Regions from separate parts of the Shewanella sp. Choline-02u-19 genome, predicted to be linked through region 2. Evidence: predicted binding sites of a transcription regulator. Region 2 holds the regulator's gene; each other region holds the start of a gene.
The links. Region 2 encodes LexA, which represses DNA repair genes until DNA is damaged. Its sites were predicted from a motif close to TACTGTATNNNNATACAGTA; they were not measured.

Region 1: a site for LexA is predicted at 3,425-3,444, ahead of CXF83_RS13960 (YebG family protein). Genes of this name have one in related genera too.
Region 3: a site for LexA is predicted at 2,427-2,446, ahead of recN (DNA repair protein RecN). Genes of this name have one in related genera too.

The regions. Positions count from the first base shown of each region.
Region 1 covers NZ_PJBE01000013.1:1,667,557-1,675,387, reverse strand. Annotated here, with positions in the region: gene CXF83_RS13975 (MlaD family protein) at 1-2,021, opposite strand, end outside; gene CXF83_RS13970 (paraquat-inducible protein A) at 1,999-2,643, opposite strand; gene CXF83_RS13965 (paraquat-inducible protein A) at 2,633-3,259, opposite strand; gene CXF83_RS13960 (YebG family protein) at 3,456-3,737, shown strand; gene CXF83_RS13955 (GAF domain-containing protein) at 3,832-4,290, shown strand; gene proQ (RNA chaperone ProQ) at 4,576-5,214, shown strand; gene prc (carboxy terminal-processing peptidase) at 5,248-7,290, shown strand; gene pepN (aminopeptidase N) at 7,365-7,831, shown strand, end outside.
Region 2 covers NZ_PJBE01000012.1:236,594-244,424, reverse strand. Annotated here, with positions in the region: gene plsB (glycerol-3-phosphate 1-O-acyltransferase PlsB) at 1-749, opposite strand, end outside; gene lexA (transcriptional repressor LexA) at 1,051-1,671, shown strand; gene CXF83_RS03175 (cell division inhibitor SulA) at 1,668-2,180, shown strand; gene coxB (cytochrome c oxidase subunit II) at 2,632-4,167, shown strand; gene ctaD (cytochrome c oxidase subunit I) at 4,177-5,781, shown strand; gene CXF83_RS03160 (cytochrome c oxidase assembly protein) at 5,784-6,341, shown strand; gene CXF83_RS03155 (cytochrome c oxidase subunit 3) at 6,445-7,320, shown strand; gene CXF83_RS03150 (DUF2909 family protein) at 7,351-7,569, opposite strand; gene CXF83_RS03145 (SURF1 family protein) at 7,517-7,831, shown strand, end outside.
Region 3 covers NZ_PJBE01000013.1:2,403,561-2,411,391, reverse strand. Annotated here, with positions in the region: gene thiL (thiamine-phosphate kinase) at 1-157, shown strand, start outside; gene CXF83_RS17155 (phosphatidylglycerophosphatase A) at 157-651, shown strand; gene recN (DNA repair protein RecN) at 723-2,384, opposite strand; gene CXF83_RS17145 (AEC family transporter) at 2,657-3,613, opposite strand; gene CXF83_RS17140 (LysR family transcriptional regulator) at 3,759-4,661, shown strand; gene CXF83_RS17135 (YjaG family protein) at 4,770-5,375, opposite strand; gene barA (two-component sensor histidine kinase BarA) at 5,365-7,831, opposite strand, start outside.

The sequences.
Region 1 (7,831 bases), on a different contig from region 2:
TAAGCCTCTACGTTTAATTCAGATAGGTCTTTACTCAGTACCACTGAGTGAACCTCACCCACCTTGTGGCCTAAATAACGGATGGGTGCTTTTTTCTCCAATTTAACCGTGGCAGGGAAGGTTAATGCGATTGTTGTTGACTGACTCAAGGCGAGAAATTTTGAATCGTATAGGTGTTTGCCATTGTCTAGCACTGGACTATCGAGTAACCCCAATGTGATCCCACCCTTAATGGCAGCTTGAAGTGGTGCGACTTCAACTTCGATACCGTTTAGACTGGCGTTTATTGATAATGCGCTATTACGCCAAAATACCGTTTTGTCGTTGAGTAAACTGGCAAATGATTTTTGGATACTGATATCGATGATGAAATTATTCTCTTTACGCTGCCATTCGACCTGTTCTACTTGACCAATCTGCATTTTTTTATAATAAATTGGCGAACCTTTAATCACGTCCGCTCCGTCTTTACTGGTGAGCTGCTTATTGATTCGCTGCTTATTCTTAAAGAAGCTTTTAGCGTCGCTGCTGTTGGCAAACACATTTAATGATGCACCCTTAGCAATCTGCTGATTATTACTACTTCTGACTAAGCTTAATGCTCCAAGGCTAAAAGTATTTAAATCACGTGTTTTAACTGCAACGCCTCCAAGGTCAGCCTCAATAGATAATGCCGACTCGGCGATAAAGTAACTGTCTTTAGTGACAAGCGAGCTAAAATCAGCGTCGACTTCAATGTTATATTCCACTTCTGTTAACGCAGCATTGAGTTGGCTAGACAACACAGTGCCTATTTTTATCTGTTTAAATCGCAGTTCAGCACCCGCGGAAATACCCGGATTTGTATCGGAATGTAACGTTAAAGCCAGTTTTTGCGTATTTAAAGGCTGCGGTTGGTCAGTTAACAGTGGGTATTGCTGCAGTGGCTCTCCAGTACCTGGAGTAAAGTTAATCACGCTGCCGGTCAATAATCTTTCAGGGTGCTTTATACCATTGAGAGAGATATCTGCGCCTTCTAGCCAGAATGACGAACTGCCAGCGAGTAGCTCACTATATTGGCTGTCAATTTTAACAAGTAAACTGACTCCGTCATCCGTCAATATTTTATCAGTGACATGGCCAATTTTAATGCCTCTGAATATAATTGCCGTGTGCTTTGATACGGATTCAGATCCCGTCGCCGTAAGCATCAACTCTACACCACCGAATGCTTGCTCTTCACTGTCGTATAAAGAAAATTCATGTTGGTTCTGAGCAGCGTCAGAATGATCACTAGAGCTAAAACTAATACCACCGGCTAGGATGGAGGCGAGGCTTTCACTGCGAACTTCTATCCCTGAAAGTGATGCATCAATACTGATCCCTGATACATTCCAAAATTGTGAATCAACTTTGACTAAACTGGCATATTGTTGCTGAATAAACGCCGTTACAATGATTTTTTGGCTATTGTCTAAGCGGTATCCAACGACTTGTCCCACGGGAATTTGACGATAAAAGAGCGGTGAGCCAACGTCTAAAGACCCTAGCTTATCCGAGGTTATGTTGACAATAAGGCCTTCATTACCAGGGGTAATAACGGGGGCGGTAATTTCAGCTTCAAAAAATGAACGAGATTCACCTTCACCGGGCAAAATGCTGATGTAGTTACCTGAAAATAGAGTGTCTAGTCCTTCGATGCCTGTGATTGAAGCTTTCGGCGTCACCAACCAAAATTTAGTCCCTTTATTGATAAAAGGCGAAGAGCGATAGTCCATTAATACATCGACATTCACACCTTGTAGTTGATCATCAATACTGATATCGGCCACTTTTCCTACAGTTAAACCTTGGTATTTAACCAGTGTTTTACCAATATCCATTCCGGTAGCGTTTGGGAAATGAATTCTAACTTCTACACCTGATTCTCGGATGCTTTTTACGCCAAGCCAAGCGCCTAACGCGAGCGCAATAATAGGCAATAACCAAATAGGCGAGAACAGTTTTTTCTTTACGACTTTAGGTGTTTGTACTTGAGTCATTTTTTGTTTCCAGTCGGTCCCAGAGTAAACGCGTATCAATTACTTTTGCTGCCAGTTGCGTCAGTAAAATGACCAAGGCAAATGCAGTAGCAGCCGGTGCGGGTTTCGCATCTAGTAATTGCCCCATATTAACTACGGCAACGGTTAACGAAATAACGAAAAGATCCAGCATAGACCAACGGCCTATCCATTCAATAATATGAAAACCTATCATCAAATTCTTTTTTGAAATAGGTAATTTAAAACTGATCGCAGTTAAGTATATGGTAAGGCCAATTATTTTTAATAATGGCACCAAAATACTCGCCGTGAATAATATGATTGCTATAGGGATCATATCTGTTTTTACAAGGTGTGCGATACCCGAAAAAATAGTGTCTTGAGTGACTTGCCCCTGATTTGTAAGCGTCGTTATCGGGTATAGATTCGCGGGTATGAGTAAAATCGCGGCTGTGATTAACAAAGCCCAGCTTTTTTGTAAACTCCCATAATCTCTAATAACGAGTTTGGTATCACAGCGACTGCAACAAGCTGATTCAGCACAGGTAACCTTATTGCATGTTGGGCAACATGTTAGGCCTATTTGCTTACCTAATGTGGATTCGTTTGGGTTACTTTTCAAGAAAACTCCACATATGCTCCAAATCGTACTCTCTTAAAAGGAATAAATTCATAATAAACAGCATTGTAAAGCAGAAGGTGCCGAAACCAAATGAAACTGTAGCAAAGTCGGCAAGGTTGAAAGCGGCCACTAAAAAGCTAATGACATAAATTTCGAGCATTGTGAGTTGTGTCAGCAATCCCTGTAGTTTTAATGCCTGCTTTAATATTGACCTTAATAGACGATGCTGCAATCCATGTTTTATGATAACGATTTGTATCAAGATAGACATAAGTAGAATGCCTGGTGCAATTACTGCGGCAGTCATTACTGCAATGGCAACAATCCAGTAGCCTTGTTGGTATACTGCTAAAGCGCCTTCTAATACCGTTGTGGTACGCATGCTACCAAGAAATTCTAATTCTAGCACTGGGTAGGTATTGGCAGGGAAGAAAAATATTATTGCGGTAATACACAGTGCTAGCATGCCATTTAATGAGCAATATGGTGTGTCATAGAGCTGGGTGTGGCAGCGTGGACAAAGGGCTCTGACGCCTGTAGGCAGTGCACGCTTTCTGATGACGAGGTCACAAGACCGACATAAAGTAACACTATTATCTAGCGCGTCCGATGTCATAAGAATTAAAACCTCTATAAAACGTACAAAGTTAAAGAAAAAGCTTTATCGTGATATTGAACTCAATTTATGCGTAGGCAATTGATTAATACAGAGTCCTTATATTGATAAGCCTACCAGATTTTCAAGAAAACTTGCATAAGAACTTCAATGTGTGAGACTCTTTACTGTATATAAAAACAGTGTGAGGTTAATTATGGCCGTTATAACAAAATTTGTCGTAGTTAGAGAAGGGGTTGAAAAGATGACTTTTACATCGAAGAAGGAGGCTGATGCCTACGACAAGATGCTTGATGTCGCTGACAACTTGATCCCTTTTCTAAGTAAATCTGAACTAGGACTCGAAGATAATGATATTGAAAAAATTGGTTTTTATTTGGCGCAACATAAAGATGAGCTGCAATCTTTGCTTAAAGGTAGTGCACCGGAAAAAAGTACACCCGCTAAAAAAGTATCTAAAAAGACTGATTCAAAATAAAAAAGTCGAAAATAGTCTGTTTGAAATTGATTGTTTGTTGGTAAAATGCGACGAATTTATTTGTTTTAATTGATGGAACTGTTAAAGGATATTTATGACTGCGTCGTTTTATGACACATTAAACCGTCAGGTTACCGCTTTACTGACGGGTGAAGATGATCAAATTGCCGCTTTAGCCAATTTTTCAGCGTTGTTAAATGACAACTTAGCTGACCTTAATTGGGTTGGGTTCTATCTATTAAAGAATGATCTGTTAGTACTTGGACCTTTTCAAGGGAAAGTTGCTTGCTCCCGTATTCCGGTAGGTAAAGGTGTTTGTGGCACAGCAGTGGAAAAAAATCAAACACAAAGAATTGCCGACGTACATCAATTTTCGGGACACATTGCGTGTGATTCTGCCAGTGTTTCAGAATTAGTTGTGCCCTTTAGGCGAGATGGTATTGTTATCGGAGTACTCGATATCGATAGCCCTTCGTTATCAAGATTTGATGAAATTGACCAGCGTGGTGTGGAAACGATGGTTAAAAGTCTCGAAAACTGCCTATTTGGTTAATCTACGACCAATTATTGCTAATTGGTGGTCGCAATCATTTCGTGCGTCTCTATAATGAGCGGTTTGAGCAATGAAATTTCAAATCGTGATTATTCGCTAAAGCGAATCAATAGCGTTTATGATAGGTTGTTGCTAAGGTAGGTTTGATTTTGGCACTAAAAATATAAATTAATCATTATTAATTTGTGCTTTAGGTCATAATCAGACAAATATAAACGACACGTAAATCAATGAGAGAGATAAACTCTTTTGGTGGTGTCCCTTTTTTAAACTGTGGAAGTAAAGATGGAATCAACAGAAAAGTTGACCGATACCAACGCTATTCTTGCGTACTTATATGAAACATTTCCTTTATGCTTTATTGCTGAAGGTGAAACGAAACCATTAAAAATCGGGTTGTTTCAAGATTTAGCGGAAAGGTTAGCTGATGATTCTAAAGTCAGTAAGACTCAACTAAGAATCGCTTTAAGAAGATACACAAGTAGCTGGCGTTACCTTAAGTGTGTGAAAGCCGGTGCACACCGTATCGATTTAGATGGTAATTCTTGTGGTGAGCTAGAACAAGAGCACGTTGACCATGCTCAAGCTACACTTAAAGAAAGTCAGGAAAAAGCGAAAGCAAAAAGAATAGCGAAGGCAGGTAAAACTCCAGCGCCTTCAGCTACTGCTAACAAGCCAGCTAAAAAACCGGTTGCGAGAAGACCGAAAGCGGCTACTAACGCAAAACCTGCAAAAGAGAAAGTCGCGGTAGCAATTTTAACGCCTGCAGTATTGGCTGAGTTGAAGAAAAATCAACGTGTAAATGTCAAACTAGGTAAGGCGCCAGTAGCTGGTGTTATTTTGGATATCAAAAAAGAAGATGTTCAAGTTCAGCTAGATTCAGGTTTAACGATTAAAGTTAAAGCGGAATACATACTACTGTAATGGTTTAAAAGCATGTAAAGGAGTAACTTGTTGATGCGGAAAATGTCTCTGGCTGTATCTATCGCCAGTATTTTTGTAGGATTCTCGGCGTGGGCTGTTAGCCCTACTATTCAATTCAGCGAGTTACCTGCTTTAAAGCAGGAACCCCAACATAAAGTGGCGAGTAAACGCGTCACTGGTTTGTTTACCCGATCACATTACCATCGTTTTGAAATGGACGATGCGTTCTCAAAGCAAGTTTTCGAGCGTTATCTTAAGCAATTAGATTATCGTAAGAATGTGTTATTGCAATCCGATGTTGATAGCTTTATGGCTTATTCAACTCAATTTGACGAAATGTTAAAAAGTGGCAATCTCCAGCAAGCATATTCAATGTTTGAAGTCATTCAAAAGCGTCGCTATGAACGGTTTACCTATGCACTTTCTCTGCTAGATAAAGAGATGAAGTTTGATGTCGTCGGCGATGCTTACGAATTCGATCGTAAAGATGCTGCTTGGCCTAAAAATGAAGCTGAGTTAAATGAACTCTGGCGTCAGCGAGTCAAATACGATGCGCTTAATCTTTCACTCACAGGCAAAAAGTGGGATGAAATAGTTACTGTTTTATCGAAGCGATATAACAATTCAATTAAGCGTCTGAGTCAAACCCACAGTGAAGATGTTTTCCAAGGGGTGATGAACGCATTTGCAAGAACGGTAGAACCCCACACTAGCTACTTATCTCCTCGAAATGCTGAACGTTTCCAAATGGAAATGAATTTGAGCCTAGAGGGTATTGGTGCGGTGCTTCAAGTCGATGACGATTACACGATTATTAAGAGCTTAGTAGCAGGTGGTCCAGCGGCGACAAGTGAGAAGTTATCACCAGAAGATAAGATCGTTGGTGTTGGCCAAGAAGGTGAAGACGTTGTTGACGTTATCGGTTGGCGTTTAGACGATGTAGTCGAGTTAATTAAAGGACCAAAAGGCAGTAAGGTTGTTTTAGAGATCTTGCCAAATAAAGGCGGATCGAGTGCCAAGCCTTTTGAACTAACAATTGTTAGAGATAAAATACGACTAGAAGACCGTGCAGCAACATCAAAGGTTGTTGAACCTACAGAAGGTCCTTACGCTAATCGTAAAGTGGGCGTCATCCATATCCCTGGTTTTTATATGAACCTTTCAAAGGATGTTTCTAAAGAGCTTGCTGAGCTGAAAGAGGCAAAAGTTGAAGGGATTATTATTGACCTGCGCGGGAATGGTGGCGGTGCGTTAACAGAAGCAACTTTGCTTACCGGTCTGTTCATTGAACAAGGTCCTGTTGTACAAATACGTGACGCTAATGGTCGAGTTTCGCAAAATAGAGACAATGACGGAAGAGTGACTTATGACGGTCCTTTAACCGTGATGGTAGACCGTTACAGTGCATCAGCCTCAGAAATTTTTGCTGCAGCGCTGCAAGATTATGACCGCGCGTTGATTGTAGGTGAATCTACCTTTGGTAAAGGTACTGTGCAACAGCATAAAGGACTTGGCCGTATATACGATATGTATGAGAAGCCTATTGGCCATGTACAGTACACTATCGCAAAGTTTTACCGGATCAATGGCGGTAGCACTCAACTTAAAGGGGTAACCCCTGATATTCCGTTCCCAAGTGCATTAGCGCCTGGTGAATATGGCGAGGCTGAAGAAGAAAATGCACTGCCGTGGGATAAGGTACCTGTTGCTCAATACGGTACGTTAAATGAAATATACCCAGAGTTAATTCAGAATCTTGATGGTAAACATCAGCAAAGAATTAAGACTGACGTTGAATTCAGTTATATCTTCCAAGATATAGCGGAGTTTAAAGAGAGTCATAACGACAAGACCGTTTCATTGGTCGAAAGTGAACGACTCGCTGAACGTGATGAAAATGATAAGAAGCAACTTGATCGTGTCAATGAGCGTAGAGTTCGAGAAGGTCTAGAGATTGTTAAATCGTTAGACGATATTGAAGATGACACTGAAAAAACAGATGCATTTCTTGATGAAACTGCTTACATTACACTCGATTTAGTCGACGTAGAGAAAGTAGCGAAGAATCAAAAATAGTGATTCATCCTGAATTAGAAAACGCGCTTTTAGCGCGTTTTTTTTAACCTAAAATTAGAATATGTAGGCCTACAATGACACAACCACAAGCTAAGTATCTCAAAGATTACCAAGCACCGCGTTTTCAAATATCTCATCTTGATTTAGATATCTCTTTAGCGGGTATACAAACAGTAATAGTTGCTACAAGCAAAGTGACCAAAGTCGGTACTCATAGCGAGCCTTTAATCCTTGATGGTGAAGATATTCAACTTAAATCAGTCAAAATTAATGGTGTTGAAGCTAAATTTAGCGAGCAGGTTAGCCAGCTGACTATAGAGACGGATCTTCAAAGCTTTGATTTAGAAATTATTTCTATACTGGACCCTGAAGCAAATACCAGTCTTGAAGGCCTTTACATGTCTGACGGCGCATACTGTACTCAGTGCGAAGCAGAGGGCTTCCGACGTATTACTTACTTCCTAGACCGACCCGATGTGCTGGCCATTTATACCGTTCGTATTCAAGCCAATAAGGCATTATTTCCATTCTTACTCAGTAA
Region 2 (7,831 bases):
TTTGCACGCGCTTCTGATTCGGAGATTTTTTTATTTGTCGCTTCTTCTTTAATGGCTCGGGTAATTGATTCTGACTTTAGCAAAGCATGGAACAGAGCTTGGCGCTTAGGCAGCTGAGGCCCAGTCATTACTTTACGTTGACGCTGAAAATGCACTCGCGCGACACGGGCTAGTTTTTGTGCGATGCGCTTATCAGTACCATGTTCGTCTGCCATATAACGCAGAGAAACAGCATTAGAAAACTGCACAAAGTTGTGTCGACCGAGAAACAAGATCATCAAGCACTTGCGTAACCAAGTCGGATTTTGACGCTCCAACACAGCAGCGCGCATGGTGTCGTCTTCTTTGCCTGGGGTTCGTCCCCAATAAAGACTCACAGGAACTAGCTGAATATCTAATTCTTCATTTTGCTTATGCACACTCAATAGGCGCTTAAAGCAATGCAAATACTGTTCGGCACTTTCTCTTTCGCCAAATAGAGGCTTGCTACCTTCAAGGCAGACAACGCGCGGCGCAGTCACCCCATTAACCTCTAAGTCATTATATGGGCTAGGTAAACCGAATTTACCGGTTATCTCACTAAGAGCTGCTATGTCACTAACAGATTCTGTTTTCATGACATAAACGAGTGGCTTGCTTGGATCGAGATTGAGGTCTTCAAAAGGATCATGAGGCACTACAATAGTGTGCACGAGCTTTTTTTGGATCCAGCGTAATGATTTAAACCAAAGAGAGTCTTTTTTCGACATGATTCGCTTGCAGTATAGTCGCTTCTAATAACCCCGTAGAATACCAGAATTTCGGAGCGTTTGCGCAATTGCTTTATAATGGCACTCGGAAACATTTGCGTATTTATAGAACAATGACTTAAGCCATCATAAGTCTATGTATATCCTGCCTATCAGGATTAAATCTCGTTCATCCCTCCTTAATCTCTCAGCCCCACCCTAGTGCTAATAAATTCAACTTTAACATAAATTTGGTTAATACTTGCGCGAACAGAAATACTGTATATACTGACAGTTACTGTATGGAAAGACAGGCTTAATAATGAGACCACTTACACCACGTCAAGCTGAAATTTTAGAGCTAATTAAACGCAATATTACAGACACAGGTATGCCACCCACCCGTGCTGAAATAGCCAAACGTTTAGGCTTTAAATCTGCCAATGCAGCCGAGGAGCACTTAAAAGCTTTAGCGAAGAAAGGCTGTATTGAGATCATGCCAGGTACCTCTCGAGGAATTAAGTTAATTCAAGATGATACCGAAGATGCCGACCTTGGTTTACCGCTTATTGGTCAAGTGGCCGCAGGTGAACCTATTCTGGCTCAAGAACATGTAGAGCAACATTATAAAATTGATCCTACCATGTTCCGCCCGTCAGCCGACTTCCTGCTTAAAGTACGCGGTGACAGCATGAAAAACATCGGCATACTTGAAGGCGATTTGCTTGCAGTGCATAAGATCCAACATGCAAGCAACGGTCAAGTTGTGGTGGCACGAGTAGAAGATGAAGTCACGGTTAAACGCTTTGAAAAGAAAGGCAATAAAGTTTATTTACATGCTGAGAATGAAGATTATTCACCGATAGAAGTTGATCTGGCAAACCAAAGCTTAAGTATTGAAGGTTTAGCCGTTGGCGTGATCCGTAATGGAGATTGGCAATGAACAAATTATTAGGTGTAAGCCCGCGTCACCCTGGCCTTTGGCAAGATATACCTGCTCAAGCTATGTCTAAAAAGGTAAATACAGATATCGAAACTATGGTATCTCACACTCAGGGGCGCACTGAATTAAAACAGATTAGTGGCCAACTTGCTCAACTGAGCCAACAAGGTCGCTGGATTGTATTAATTAGCCCACCTAATATCGGTTACAAACAGATGCTCGCTTCTGCTGGCGTCCGCATGGATAGAATCCTACTGGTACACGCAAAAGATGAATTCGAAACACTTTGGGCTATGGAAAAAGCGCTCACGAGTGGCACATCAAGCGCGGTAATAACCTGGACGAATGAAGTCGATGCACGAGACAGTAGACGACTGCAGTTAGTCGCAAAGAGTGCTCAAGCGGTGGGTATCATTATTGAAAATGCGAATGCTCACTTACCTGACAGCACAATAAATACACAGGACGAGCGGTTTAAACAAGGTTCACTGTTCGCAGCAGTCCATTAAGCAATTCTTTCTATTACAAATCTAGTCTCTAAAGCAAAGCTCCCTTAACGGGAGCTTTTTTATTACTGCTGCTAAGCAAATGAATCAAAAAGTGATCTTGATCAATATTTCAACACCAAGTAGGGTAGGTACTGATAACAACGATATATTGTTATATCCGAGCGATTTAGTCGTCGGTCTTTATGTATGGACTGTAGATCCTTAAAGAGTATATGAAGACTGAGATCGGCCTGATATATTTCAGCCGTAGGTGCCAGTGTGGTTACACTAACCAGTATTAAAATACTGAAATTATATAAAGTCTAATCGATAGTCGAAACATAACGACACGATGGATAAACCACTCGCGCACTTTGAAGTCATCGTTGCTTTTTTGGGAACTGAAGAGTTTACATAGAGCAGAGACTTACTGTGTGACTCTTCTTTGTCTTGTTGACAGAGGAGAAGTCTAGTGAAGCAATTGTTGTACTGTGTGTTGGCGCTAATATTTTCGCCTACACTGTTTGCATCAGAAATGCCGTTTAATATGACAGAAGGCGTGACGGAGATCAGTGGTAAGGTTTATAACCTCCATATGATTATCCTTTATATCTGCTGTGCTATTGGCATTGTTGTTTTTGGCGCAATGATTTATGCCATGATCAACCATCGCAAATCAAAAGGCGCAGTCGCCGCCAACTTTCATGAAAGTACTAAAGTCGAGATTTTATGGACTGTAGTGCCTTTTATTATTCTTATAATCATGGCTATTCCCGCAACCAAAACCTTGATTGCAATGGAAGACCCCAGTAATGCTGACCTCACCATTAAAATAACAGGTTCGCAGTGGAAGTGGCATTACAGCTATTTCGATAAAGACGTTGAGTTTTATAGCTTAATGTCGACTCCTAGAGCACAAATAGAGGGCACCGAAGCTAAAGGTGAACACTATTTGCTTGAAGTAGACAAACATCTCGTATTACCCATTAATCGTAAAGTACGCTTTTTGATGACATCTGATGACGTTATCCACTCATGGTGGGTCCCGGCTTTTGCTGTCAAAAAAGATGCTAACCCCGGTTTTATCAATGAAGCTTGGACACGAATTGATAAGCCCGGTATTTATCGTGGTCAATGCGCTGAATTGTGCGGTAAAGACCACGGATTTATGCCGATTGTTGTCGAAGCGCTTTCAGAAGCAGACTTCGATAAGTGGTTACTTGCCCAGCAGCAACAAGCTAATAATGCTGAAGCTGAAGCAGAGGCCGCACTTTCGCAAACCTTAACCATGGACGAACTCATGGCTCAAGGTGAGCAAATCTATCTCGCTCAATGTGCTGCATGTCATCAACCCAATGGTGCAGGTCTGCCTGGCGTATTCCCTTCTCTTATTGGCAGCCCAATTACCACCGGCCCCGTCGGCGCCCATGTCGATATCGTCGTCAATGGTAAGCCTGGTACTGCTATGCAAGCATTTGCTAAACAGCTGACTGCAACTGAAATTGCTGCCGTGGTGACTTTTGAGCGTAATGCTTGGGGCAATAACTCAGGCGATACAGTTCAAGCCGCGGATGTGAGCTCTGCTAGCGCGAGTTCAAGCCCAGCTGCATCCAGCGATCCCAACACCGTAATCCCGGTCACTTTACCTGCCAGCTTACCTGAGGCAGAACAAGTTAAAGCTGTGGCTTTAGATGACTTAACAATGGATGAGCTTATGGTCATGGGAGAGAAAGTCTACATGACCAGTTGTGTTGCTTGTCACCAAGCGGCAGGAACGGGTTTACCCGGCGCCTTTCCATCGTTAGTGGGGAGCGCAGTGATTACCGGCCCAGTAACGGGTCATCTCGATACTGTTATCAATGGCAAACCGGGTACTGCTATGCAGGCATTTACCTCGCTACTGACACCACAACAGCTTGCAGCTGTGGTGACTTATGAGCGCAATGCATGGGGTAATAACTCAGGTGATGCTGTTCAAGCTTCTGACGTTGTTGGTCACGGAAAGTAAGGGATTAAAATGAGCACAATCACACAAGACTCACCAGCAGCTCAGGACGATCACCATGATGACCATCATCATGGTGCGCCGAAAGGCATCATGCGCTGGATTTTAACCACCAACCATAAAGATATCGGCACGCTCTACCTGTGGTTCAGTTTTATTATGTTCCTTACGGGTGGCGCGATGGCGATGGTTATTCGCGCCGAGTTATTTCAGCCCGGTTTACAGTTAGTCGAACCTAACTTTTTCAATCAGATGACCACAGTGCACGGCCTAGTCATGGTATTTGGTGCGGTTATGCCAGCCTTTACAGGCTTGGCTAACTGGCTTATTCCAATGATGATCGGTGCACCTGACATGGCACTGCCTCGTATGAATAACTGGAGCTTTTGGATCTTACCTTTTGCTTTCACAATTCTATTGAGCTCATTGTTTATGGAAGGTGGAGGGCCCAACTTTGGTTGGACTTTCTACGCGCCACTATCGACCACTTATAGTCCAGACAGTACTGCGCTGTTCGTTTTTGCCATTCACATCATGGGGATAAGTTCGATAATGGGGGCGATTAACGTTATCGTCACCATCGTCAATATGCGCGCCCCCGGCATGTCGTGGATGAAGCTGCCGTTATTTGTTTGGACCTGGTTAATAACCGCATTCTTGTTGATAGCGGTGATGCCGGTGCTTGCGGGCACCGTCACCATGGTATTAACCGATAAGTATTTTGGTACTGCATTCTTTGATGCCGCAGGTGGTGGTGATCCCGTGATGTTCCAGCATATTTTCTGGTTCTTCGGCCACCCTGAAGTTTACATCATGATCTTACCCTCTTTCGGTATTATCTCTGCCATCGTTCCCGCCTTTAGTCGCAAACCATTATTTGGTTACGCGTCGATGGTGTATGCCACCGCGAGTATCGCCGTGCTGTCATTTTTGGTATGGGCACACCACATGTTTACCACGGGGATGCCGGTGTTTGCCGAGCTTTTCTTCATGTATTGCACTATGCTCATTGCAGTACCTACGGGGGTAAAAGTCTTTAACTGGGTTGCGACTATGTGGCGCGGATCAATCAGTTTTGAAACCCCAATGCTATTCGCAGTTGCGTTTATCATACTCTTTACCATTGGCGGATTTTCAGGCTTGATGTTGGCTATTACCCCAGCGGATTTTCAGTATCACGACACCTACTTCGTGGTGGCTCATTTCCACTATGTACTTGTCACCGGAGCCATATTCTCCATCATGGCAGCAGCGTACTATTGGCTGCCTAAGTGGACCGGCAACATGTACAGCGAAACTTTAGGACGCTGGCATTTTTGGTGCTCAGTTATCTCAGTGAATGTACTGTTTTTCCCAATGCACTTTCTCGGGTTAGCAGGTATGCCTCGCCGAATCCCCGATTATGCGATTCAATTTGCTGACGTAAACCAGATTGTATCGATTGGTGGTTTTGCCTTTGGTTTGTCTCAATTTATCTTTTTGGCTGTAGTGATCAAGTGTATCCGCGGTGGTGAGAAAGCCCCTGCCAAGCCTTGGGAAGGAGCCGAAGGTTTAGAATGGACCATTCCAAGTCCGGCACCATATCACTCATTTACCACACCACCTGAGGTGAAGTAGAGATGAATCAGGCACAGAGTAAGTCTAATCGTAAGCTTATCGGTATGCTCCTGCTTGGCGCTGTCGGTATGTTTGGCTTTGGTTTTGCTTTGGTGCCTTTATATGATGTGCTGTGCGACACCTTAGGTATTAATGGCAAAACCCAAAGTACTGCCAGTGTTTATAAGCCCATCACGGTAGATAAAAGTAGAACGGTCACTGTTGAGTTTGTTTCCCAAGTGCAAAGTGATATGCCTTGGGAATTCAAACCTGAAGTGAATACCATGCAGGTCCACCCCGGAGAGTTAATACGAACCCACTTTGTTGCTAAGAATTTGTCAGCGAAACACATCGTTGGCCAAGCAATACCGTCAGTATCTCCTGGACTAGGCGCTGCCTACTTTAATAAAACTGAATGTTTCTGTTTCAATCAGCAAGTGTTAGCCGCAAACGCTAGCGCAGATCTACCACTCATCTTTTATGTGGACCCTGAATTACCGGACTCCATTTCAACCTTGACCCTCTCTTATACCCTCTACAACATCACCGACAAAGGCTATGTCGAAAATGTTGCAGAGTAAGGAGCTGCAAGATGAACAAAATATATGTACCGAACAATGTGCTAGCACTGCACACCGGGCTGCTAATTGGCGCTGTCGATAGTGTAGAGCAAGGAGCAACACCATGACGACCAAGCACGAACCTTATTATGTGCCTGCACAAAGTGCTTGGCCGATTATTGGTGCAGTTGGACTCTTCCTCATCGCATTTGGTGCGGGTAGCTATGTCTCTGAATTAAAAAACGGCGGCGGCAACGGCGGTTATATTTTGCTTGCCGGCATCGCGGTCATTATTTTTATGCTTTTTGGCTGGTTTAGAACTGTGATTGCAGAATCAATGGCAGGTCTTTATTCAAAACAGATGGATCGCTCATTTAGACAAGGCATGAGTTGGTTTATCTTTTCAGAAGTGATGTTCTTCGGCGCCTTTTTTGGTGCGCTGTTCTACGCCAGAATGATTGCTATACCTTGGCTGGGCGGCGCATCAAACAATGCGATGACCCATGAAGTGCTTTGGCCAGCATTTGAAGCCGTGTGGCCACTGGTTACCACGCCTGGAGGCACCACAACTGAAGCCATGGGCTGGACCGGATTACCGCTATACAACACATTGATCCTACTAACGTCATCAGTCACTTTGCATTTTGCTCACGTTGGATTAGAGAGCAATAAACGCAAAGCACTCACTATCTGGCTAGCATTCACTATCTTGTTGGGGATTGGCTTTTTATTCCTGCAAGCTGAGGAGTACATTCACGCTTACCAAGAGATGGGGCTAACGCTGGATTCTGGCGTCTACGGTAATACCTTTTTCTTACTTACCGGCTTTCATGGTATGCACGTGACCTTAGGAACGGTGTTTCTAATTGTACTGTTTTTTAGAGTGCTTAAAGGCCATTTTACACCAGAATATCACTTTGCTTTTCAAGCAGGTAGCTGGTATTGGCACTTTGTTGACGTAGTTTGGTTGTGCCTATTTATATTTGTTTATGTACTCTAATTTAAACATAAATAGCACAAAAATAACGGCTTAATAAGGTCTGGGATTGGGCGTGATAATCCCAGTCCCTAATGCCAATAAAAGCAACATGACCACCAGCACGGAAAAGACAACTCGGCGACCCAAATATTGGCTCATAGGAACACTCTTTTCTCCTTTAACCATCACAAACAAGGCACGGCCTAAATTAACTAATATGAACAGTAGTAGCAGTACTAAAACCAATTTAAAAACCAATAGTGTATTCATTAAGTTTCCTAATATAGGGGCTGTGGGTGCTTGGTGCTTTATTGTACTTTCTACTTTGATAGTGTTTTCTATTTTGGTCAAGCTCGGTTTCTGGCAGTTGGAGCGCGCGGAGCAAAAGCAACAATGGCAAGCTGCGCTGAGCGCACGTCAAAACGCAACGGTGCTCAGTTTTGACCAGCTTCTCGCCCAAGCTAACAATGAAAATCTAACAGGCTACAAACTTAGCACTCAAGCCACACCAACTCTGAAACAGGTCTTTCTT
Region 3 (7,831 bases), on a different contig from region 2:
CTCTGAAGCCCAAAAAGGCGCACTAGAGATCGCATTGGCTGAGACGGGTGTGAAGTTTACTAAGATTGGTCAAATTTGCACGGGTGGCAAGTTGAAATTGTTGTTAGATAAACAGCCATTTGAGCCCATTAACCTCGGATTTGAGCACTTTAATTGATGAATTTACTTTCAAAAGATAAAGCACTAACCAAGCTGTCTCTTAAAAATCCTATTCATTTTTTGGCATTAGGATTTGGCTCAGGTTTAGCCGCAAAGGCGCCAGGTACGTTTGGTACGCTTGCCGCCATACCGCTCTACTTATTAATGGCACCATTGAGCTTACCTTGGTATATCGGCTTGACGCTTTTTACCGTCTTAATCGGCTTTTATATATGTGATAAAGCCGCTAAAGATATGGGCGTGCATGATCACGGTGCTATTGTTTGGGATGAGATTGCCGGTTTACTTATCACCATGATAGCGGCGCCAGTGGGTTGGCAATGGTTACTGGCCGGTTTTGTGTTGTTTCGCTTTTTTGATATTTTGAAACCATGGCCGATTCGTTGGCTGGATGCAAAAGTGCAAGGTGGTTTTGGGATTATGATTGATGATGTACTTGCAGGGATATTTTCCTTGATTTGCTTACACACCGCAGCTCACTACTTGATTTAGGTCGTGAGTGTGGCATTAAAAAAGGAGCTATTGTTAGCTCCTTTTTTAATGGTTGTTTTACGCAAGTTCATTTAACTAAACAGCAGCTCTTTAGCATTGGCAATCGTATTACTGGTAATGGTGTCACCTCCCAGTAAGCGAGCTAACTCCTCAATTCGCTGGTCTTTATCTAGGGCAACCATGGATGTTTCTGTTTTACCAGATTTACTGGTCTTATTAACAAACATATGTTGATGGCCATTACCGGCAACTTGCGGTAAGTGGGTCACGCAAAATACTTGAGTCGATTCCCCTAAACTCCGCAGCATCCGGCCGACGACAGCCGCCGTTGGACCTGATATCCCCACATCTACTTCATCAAAAATGAGTGTTGGAGTCGCGACTTTTTTAGCGGTAATAACTTGTATGCCAAGGCCTATTCGAGAGAGTTCTCCGCCTGAGGCCACTTTAGCAATGGGCTGCAAAGGTTGACCTGGATTGGTGGTCACGAGAAACTCAATAGCATCGGAGCCTTGAGGGCTAATGACGGCTTGATTAAAGTTGACTGCGATACTGAATTTACCCTTAGGCATGCTCAGCTCATGAATCGATTGAGTCACTTTTTTATCGAGTTCTTTAGCGTAGCGGCCACGACTAAGGCTTAGTTTTCGTGCGTGATTCAAATATGCCTGTTGGCTATTTTGCAGTTGATTGCGGATCTCTTCAAGTTTGTCCCCGTCCGATCCAAGCTCATTGAGTTCATTCAACAGACCTTGATGGTGAGCAAACAATTCACTGGCATTGACATGGTGTTTGCGCGCCAGTTGCAGTGCTTTAGAGATCCGAAGCTCTAATTGTTCAAAGTATTCAGGGTCGAGTTCTAAACCTTCTAAATACCGTTCAAGCTCGCTACTACTCTCTTGTACTTGAATAAGTGCATCATTAAGCATGGCGACAACGCTGCCAAGTTCGGCATCATAACTTTCTAAATCTTGCCCCTGACTTATAGAGGTATTTAATAATGACTCAACACTCGCTTGATCATTGTCCTGCAAAATATTTAATTGGCTACGGCATAGCTCGATTAATGCTGTGCTGTTGGCGAGTTTTTTATGTTCAGCCTCTATGGTTTCAAACTCGCCTTTAGCAATGGCAAACTCATTGAGTTCTTCAACCTGGTATTGCAGTAACTGTTTACGAGCAAGCCTTTCATGCTGCGCTAACTCTAATTGATGTAACTGTTTTTCAACAGTTTTACATCTCTGATAACTCGCCGCTACAGTGTCGAGTAGCATTTTATGGTTGGCGTAACTATCGAGTAAAGTAAGCTGGTGCTCACTTTTTAGCATCGCATGGTGAGCGTGTTGGCCATGAATGCCAATCAGCAGTTGTCCGAGGCATTTTATCTGTGCAAGTGGGACTGGATTACCATTGATATATGCGCGTGAGCGGCCATCATTATTGATGGTTCGTCTTAAGATACACTCATTATCTAGTTCGAGATCATTATCTTCTAACCAGCGCTTTGCGAGTGGAATATCAGATAATGAAAAGCGTGCACTTACCTCCGCTTTGGTGGCGCCAGGCCGAATGGCATTAGCGTCGGCTCGATTACCTAGGCACAAGCCTAATGCATCTATAGCAATAGATTTACCCGCGCCGGTTTCACCAGTGATACTGGTCATGCCGGCTTTAAAATCGAGTTCCAAAAAACGCACAATAGCAAAATTATTAATGCTGAGTTGGCAAAGCATAGTGATGTCCTATCCCAATACACTGTATTAATGAACAGTATATACTGTTTTTTTATACAGTAAACTATCAGTTGGAAAATTAATCGATATCGGCAACTTTTTTCATCTCTAATTACCGCGTTCTATAAGCTAAAAGGTAATAAATACAGTTAGATGGGAAGTATTCATTAGCGGAGTAATAAATTTATCTAGTGCACTCTCTCACTATGCAGAAGTAAAAGTTGCTAGAACCAAGGTTTAGCAAGGCGGGCTTTTAAATTAAGCATCGAATGTTAACCCAATAGATAAGCTTCTAATAACGGTAAAGTAATAAAGGTGACAAGGGTACCCAATAGTATTCCCTGAGCACTGGTGATGACTTGAGTTTGGTACCGTTGTGCAAGTAGGTAGACACTGGCAGCAGTCGGCAGCGCCGCGAGTATGACGCCCATAGCAATCAATTGTGGATCAACATCTAGGCTAAACATGATCAAGTAAGTGACTAGAGGCTGAAAAATCAGTTTAATGGCATTGATAACACTAATCTCTGTGAGCTGTTTCAGGCTAATAATATGTGTTGAAGTTTGGTGTTGAGCTGATTTAGCGAGCACCATACCTATGGCAAACAGTGCACAAGGGCTCGAGGTCATACCCAGTTGACGAATGATGAGGGCGATACTATCAGGCAAAGTAATTGTCATTGCGGATAGGACTATCCCAACCATACTACCCACTACAATAGGGTTGTGCATTAAGGCGAGGCTAATGATTTTTGCCGCTGAGCTGCTTTGCTTGCGGCCAATCATTTCCAATGACACGAGCGCGATGGCAAAAATTAACACCGATAATAGACTGGCAATAGCGGCTGCGGCGAGTGCCGTTTGATTATTGGGAAACAACATCGCCATTAAGGGAATACCGATAAAAGCAGTATTGCCAAAGGTGGCGTTGAGCGCTCGCATAGACGCGACTGCGTTTTGAGATGGATTGGTCCAACGCGAGACGAGAAAGGTGATCGCGTAGCTGGTTAGCATGGCGCCACTAAACCCAGCGATATAACCCCAGTGCAGTATGTCGTTGATCGGGGTTTGTGCCAATGTGATCAGCATAATGGCCGGAAACGCAATATAGTACACATATTGGTTTAAAACTTGATCGGTCTCAGCAGGCAGCAGTTTTGATTTTTGCACCAAAGTGCCAATCAACATGATGCCAAATACAGCGAGTAGTGGCGTTATAACAGCTGACATATTTTCTCTATTAACTTGTCCACAATATACGTAAAACACGCATAAAATTGAGTTAGAACATTATCATATTTACGTTTTGTTATACTATTAATCTTAGGTCGTAGCCGATCCCCTTTTTATGTTTTAAACGCTTGGGTTTATATTGATGAATAGTAATTTTGGTTTGGAATTACAGCTGATCTACCAATTTGTTCATTTAGTTAATGCAGGGAGCTTTTCCCAAGCCGCTAAAGAGCTGGAGATGCCAATTGCAACGGTGAGCCGTAAGTTGACTAAATTGGAAACACAGCTCGATAAGCAGTTGTTGATGAGGAACACTCGCAAGCTGCGTCTAACAGAGGAGGGCATAGCGCTGTTTCAGCAATATCAGGCCATAGTATCTCAGTTTGACAGTATCAGAGGCGCTGCGGTGGATAAGCCTGAAGGTACCCTTAGAATAGCGGCTCCGGTGTCAATTATTTCGATGATTTTCATCCATGCCATTAACGAGTTTTGTGAAAAATTCCCAGATATACAGCTGCATATAGTACAAAATAATAACGTAATCGATCTTATAGATGAGGGGGTTGATGTTGCTATTGTCGGTGGCACCCAACCAGATTCTTCTTGGGTGTCGAGCTCTCTTGGCGTGCTTAATTATGGTTTGTTTGCCTCGTCGCAGTATATGGATAAGGCACCTAGCTTGTGCCATCCAAGCGATTTAGAACAACACGCGTTGATTAAAGTATGGCCTTTGTTTAACTGGACTTTAAAGCACCCATCGGGAGAGAACTTTTATTATGATGGACCTGCAAAACTGACGTTAAGTGAGTTAAATGGCGCAGTGCAGGCCGCTGTAGATCATGGTGGGGTTTTATATGGCCCAGCACTTTTTGTGAAAAACCAGCTTAAGAGCGGCCAGTTGACAACGCTATTACCTGAATGGATTGGTGAGAAAAGGCGGATTTCAATCTTGTATCATCAACGCAGTCATCAACCTTTGAAGGTTAAGCTCTTTATCGAGTTTATGCAGTCCAAAGCGGAGCAATTGTTCTCGATGGACAGTTAAGGGAACAACTATCACCTTGAATTAAGCGTATTCTATACCCACGTGATCCTGATGTTACAAATGGCATGAGTATAAGAGTCGCTTTAATAAAGCGACTCTTTTGCGGTATTACTCTGCTGCGCTGACGCCAATATTTGATATGCCGACGGTGACAATTTCTCGGCGTAACTCTTTGATGAAATCGGCTTTGAGATGTGGGTTCTTTTCGATGGTTTGCAGAAGATCTTCTTGCATCTCTTTTTCTTCAACCATGACTTCATGGTTAAAAATATAATCATCTAATTCTGATTCTTTATCAAAATCTTGCTCGCAGGTTGCTTCAATATAGTTGGCAACCGTAGCTGACGAGAGCTTACTGATATTAGTGATATCTTCTTCAACTTTACTTTCTAGTGCGCTTAGCAAAGAGGTTAAGGCTACCGCTGCATCTAGTGCTGGATATACGCCGTAGACGTCAAAATCAGCAGGCTCTGGCGTATTTTCTTCTATACGTTCCATTTGTAGCTCTAAATTTAGTTTCAGTTTATTGTCGTACATTGACTGCCAAAGCAGGTTGAGCAGTGTATCGAGCACCTTCGGGTTGCCAAATTCACACACTTCAGAAAAAAGCTGATAATTGGGTAGCATGCGCTGGCATAATGCAATAGCAAAAAGTTTCTTTTGTGCTAGTGTTAGCCCTTTTAAGCGTTGAAAAAAGCCCGGTTTATTTGTCATCTTTTATTTCCACTGATAGCTGGGTGATCACTTGATTAGCGGCTGATTCTACCTTAGTTAACTCATCAAGTAACTCAAGGATTTCAGGTTCTACATCTTCTACAGTAACACCACGCTTTAACCCTGACTCTATCTCCTGACAAAGTTGTTGGGTGGTCGGCACGCCACAATAACAGCTTGCACCGTGTAATTTATGAATACAGGTAAGCATGTTTTGCTGATCAAAATTCGTGAGTGCACTATTGATATGCTCCACCGTCTCTGGCAGTGACTTTAACAACATCTTCAACATATCAATGGCTAAGTTTGGCTTGTTATTTGCCTGCGTCAAACACAGTTCCCAATTTAAGGTGCGCTGATCAAAGTGGGTGAACTTGGGTTTGTTTTTCCATTTGCGGATCACTTCCTTCAGTGCTGCCTCATCGATAGGTTTGGGTAAGTAGCCATCCATACCACTCGATGATATACGCTCTCGCTCTTCAGCTATAGCGTGGGCGGTCACTGCTATAATGGGCGTATTGCGATTAGCTGAATTTTGTCTTATTAGTTTAGTGGCGCTAATGCCGTCAGTGCCTGGCATTTGAATATCCATAAAGATAAGGTCAAAACTGCGTTGTCTTGCAATTTCTACCGCGGCATCACCATTATCGACAATGAGCACTTGGGTCACTAGCTCTTTTAGTAATGTATCCATAAGCTTTAAATTAGCAGGGTTGTCGTCAACTGCCAGTACGGTTAAGTTTTCTCTCACCTCGGGGGCCGACATTATTGCAGGCATTGGCAATACTTCGGCTTCAAGTGTAGATTGTTGATCGATCAAGCTACTGGACAGTCGCTTCTCACCGATAGGCATCGTGAGTTGCTTGTCGATATAGGGGCGAATTTGAGTGAAGATATCCTCACTTTCGACGCAATTGTTTATCAGCATTAAGTAACTTATTTTAGGTTTAGCCACTTTGAGCAGCTCAACACCGTTGCCGCCAGTCGCGAGCGGTTTACAACTAAAGAGCCCATAATCAAACAAGTGATTTGACTGAGTCACAATAAATTCGAGCTGTTTACTGCTGGTCACCTTAGTGACTTTAAGACCCCAGCGTAGCAGCATACGTTCAATGGCATGCTGTGATAACGGATTAGGTTCGAATAGTAAAATGCTTTTATTCTTAAGCGTACCAATTGGTAAGGTATCGCTGATGGGGAATTGGCTTAAGTTAAGAGGTAAGGAAAACCAGAAGGTTGAGCCTTGTTGTAGCTCTGAATTACAGCCTATTTGGCCACCCATTCGATTAACCAAACGCTTGGTGATCACCAGTCCAAGACCGGTACCACCAAAGCGCCTTGAGATAGAAGAATCTGCTTGGCCAAAAGCTTGGAATAATGCGGCCAGTTTTTCGGCATCAATACCGATACCTGTATCAATTATCTCAATACGGACACGCGCTTTACCGTCCGCAATCTCTTCAAGTTGCATCTTAAGCTGCACACTCCCCCTGTCGGTAAACTTAATTGCGTTGCCGACTAAATTCGTCAGGATTTGGCTAAAACGCATCGCATCGCCAGTAACATCCTCTGGAATACGTGGGTCAACATCGATCACCAACTCAATCTGTTTTTCTCGTGCACTGCTAGACAACATAGTGACGGTTTCTTCGACTATTTCACGCAGAGAAAATGGCATGTTTTCCAATACCATTTTACCGGCTTCTAGCTTAGAAAAATCCAAAATATCGTTGATGATACTGAGTAGGCTCGTGGCGCTGCGCTCAATGGTACGAATATAGTCTTGCTGACTGGAGTGTAATGGGGTCTTTAATAACTGTTTTGCAAAACCAATGACGCCATTAAGTGGGGTGCGTAACTCATGGGACATGTTGGCTAAAAATTCAGACTTAATCCGGCTGGCTTCTAGCGCCCGCTTTTTGGCCATATCAAGCTCAACGTTTTGGATCTCAATTTGTTCGAGTGTCTCTCGTAAATCAGATGTGGCTTGGTCAATATTTTGCTGCATTTCATCATGGTATTCCGACAAGGAGCCTGCCATGGCATTAATACCGCGTTTAAGCAGATCCAGCTCACCAATGAGGTTTCCGGTTAAACGGGTGTCGAGTTTACCTTCTCGAATTTTGGCTACCACTCGTACCATTTCAGTAATGGGTTGGGTTACGTTTTTAACCAGTCGGAAAGTAAAAAATAGATTCAGCTGCACCCCAATCAATACAATAATAAACGCCGCCACAGCGGCGCGATGTTGCTCAAGCAGCGCATTCTCTTTATTGATCAATATCGATATGTAGCCGAGTTTAACGGCCTCTATTGAGATCCTATTGTCATTCTCATCGAAGGTATCGACAGGTCGCACTGCACTGTTTTTGAAAATCGGGCTGCGTAAAATCATACTGTCACCGACTTGCTCAAGTTCAGTTCTTAGCATCGAACTTAGCGGTTTGTCGTAACGC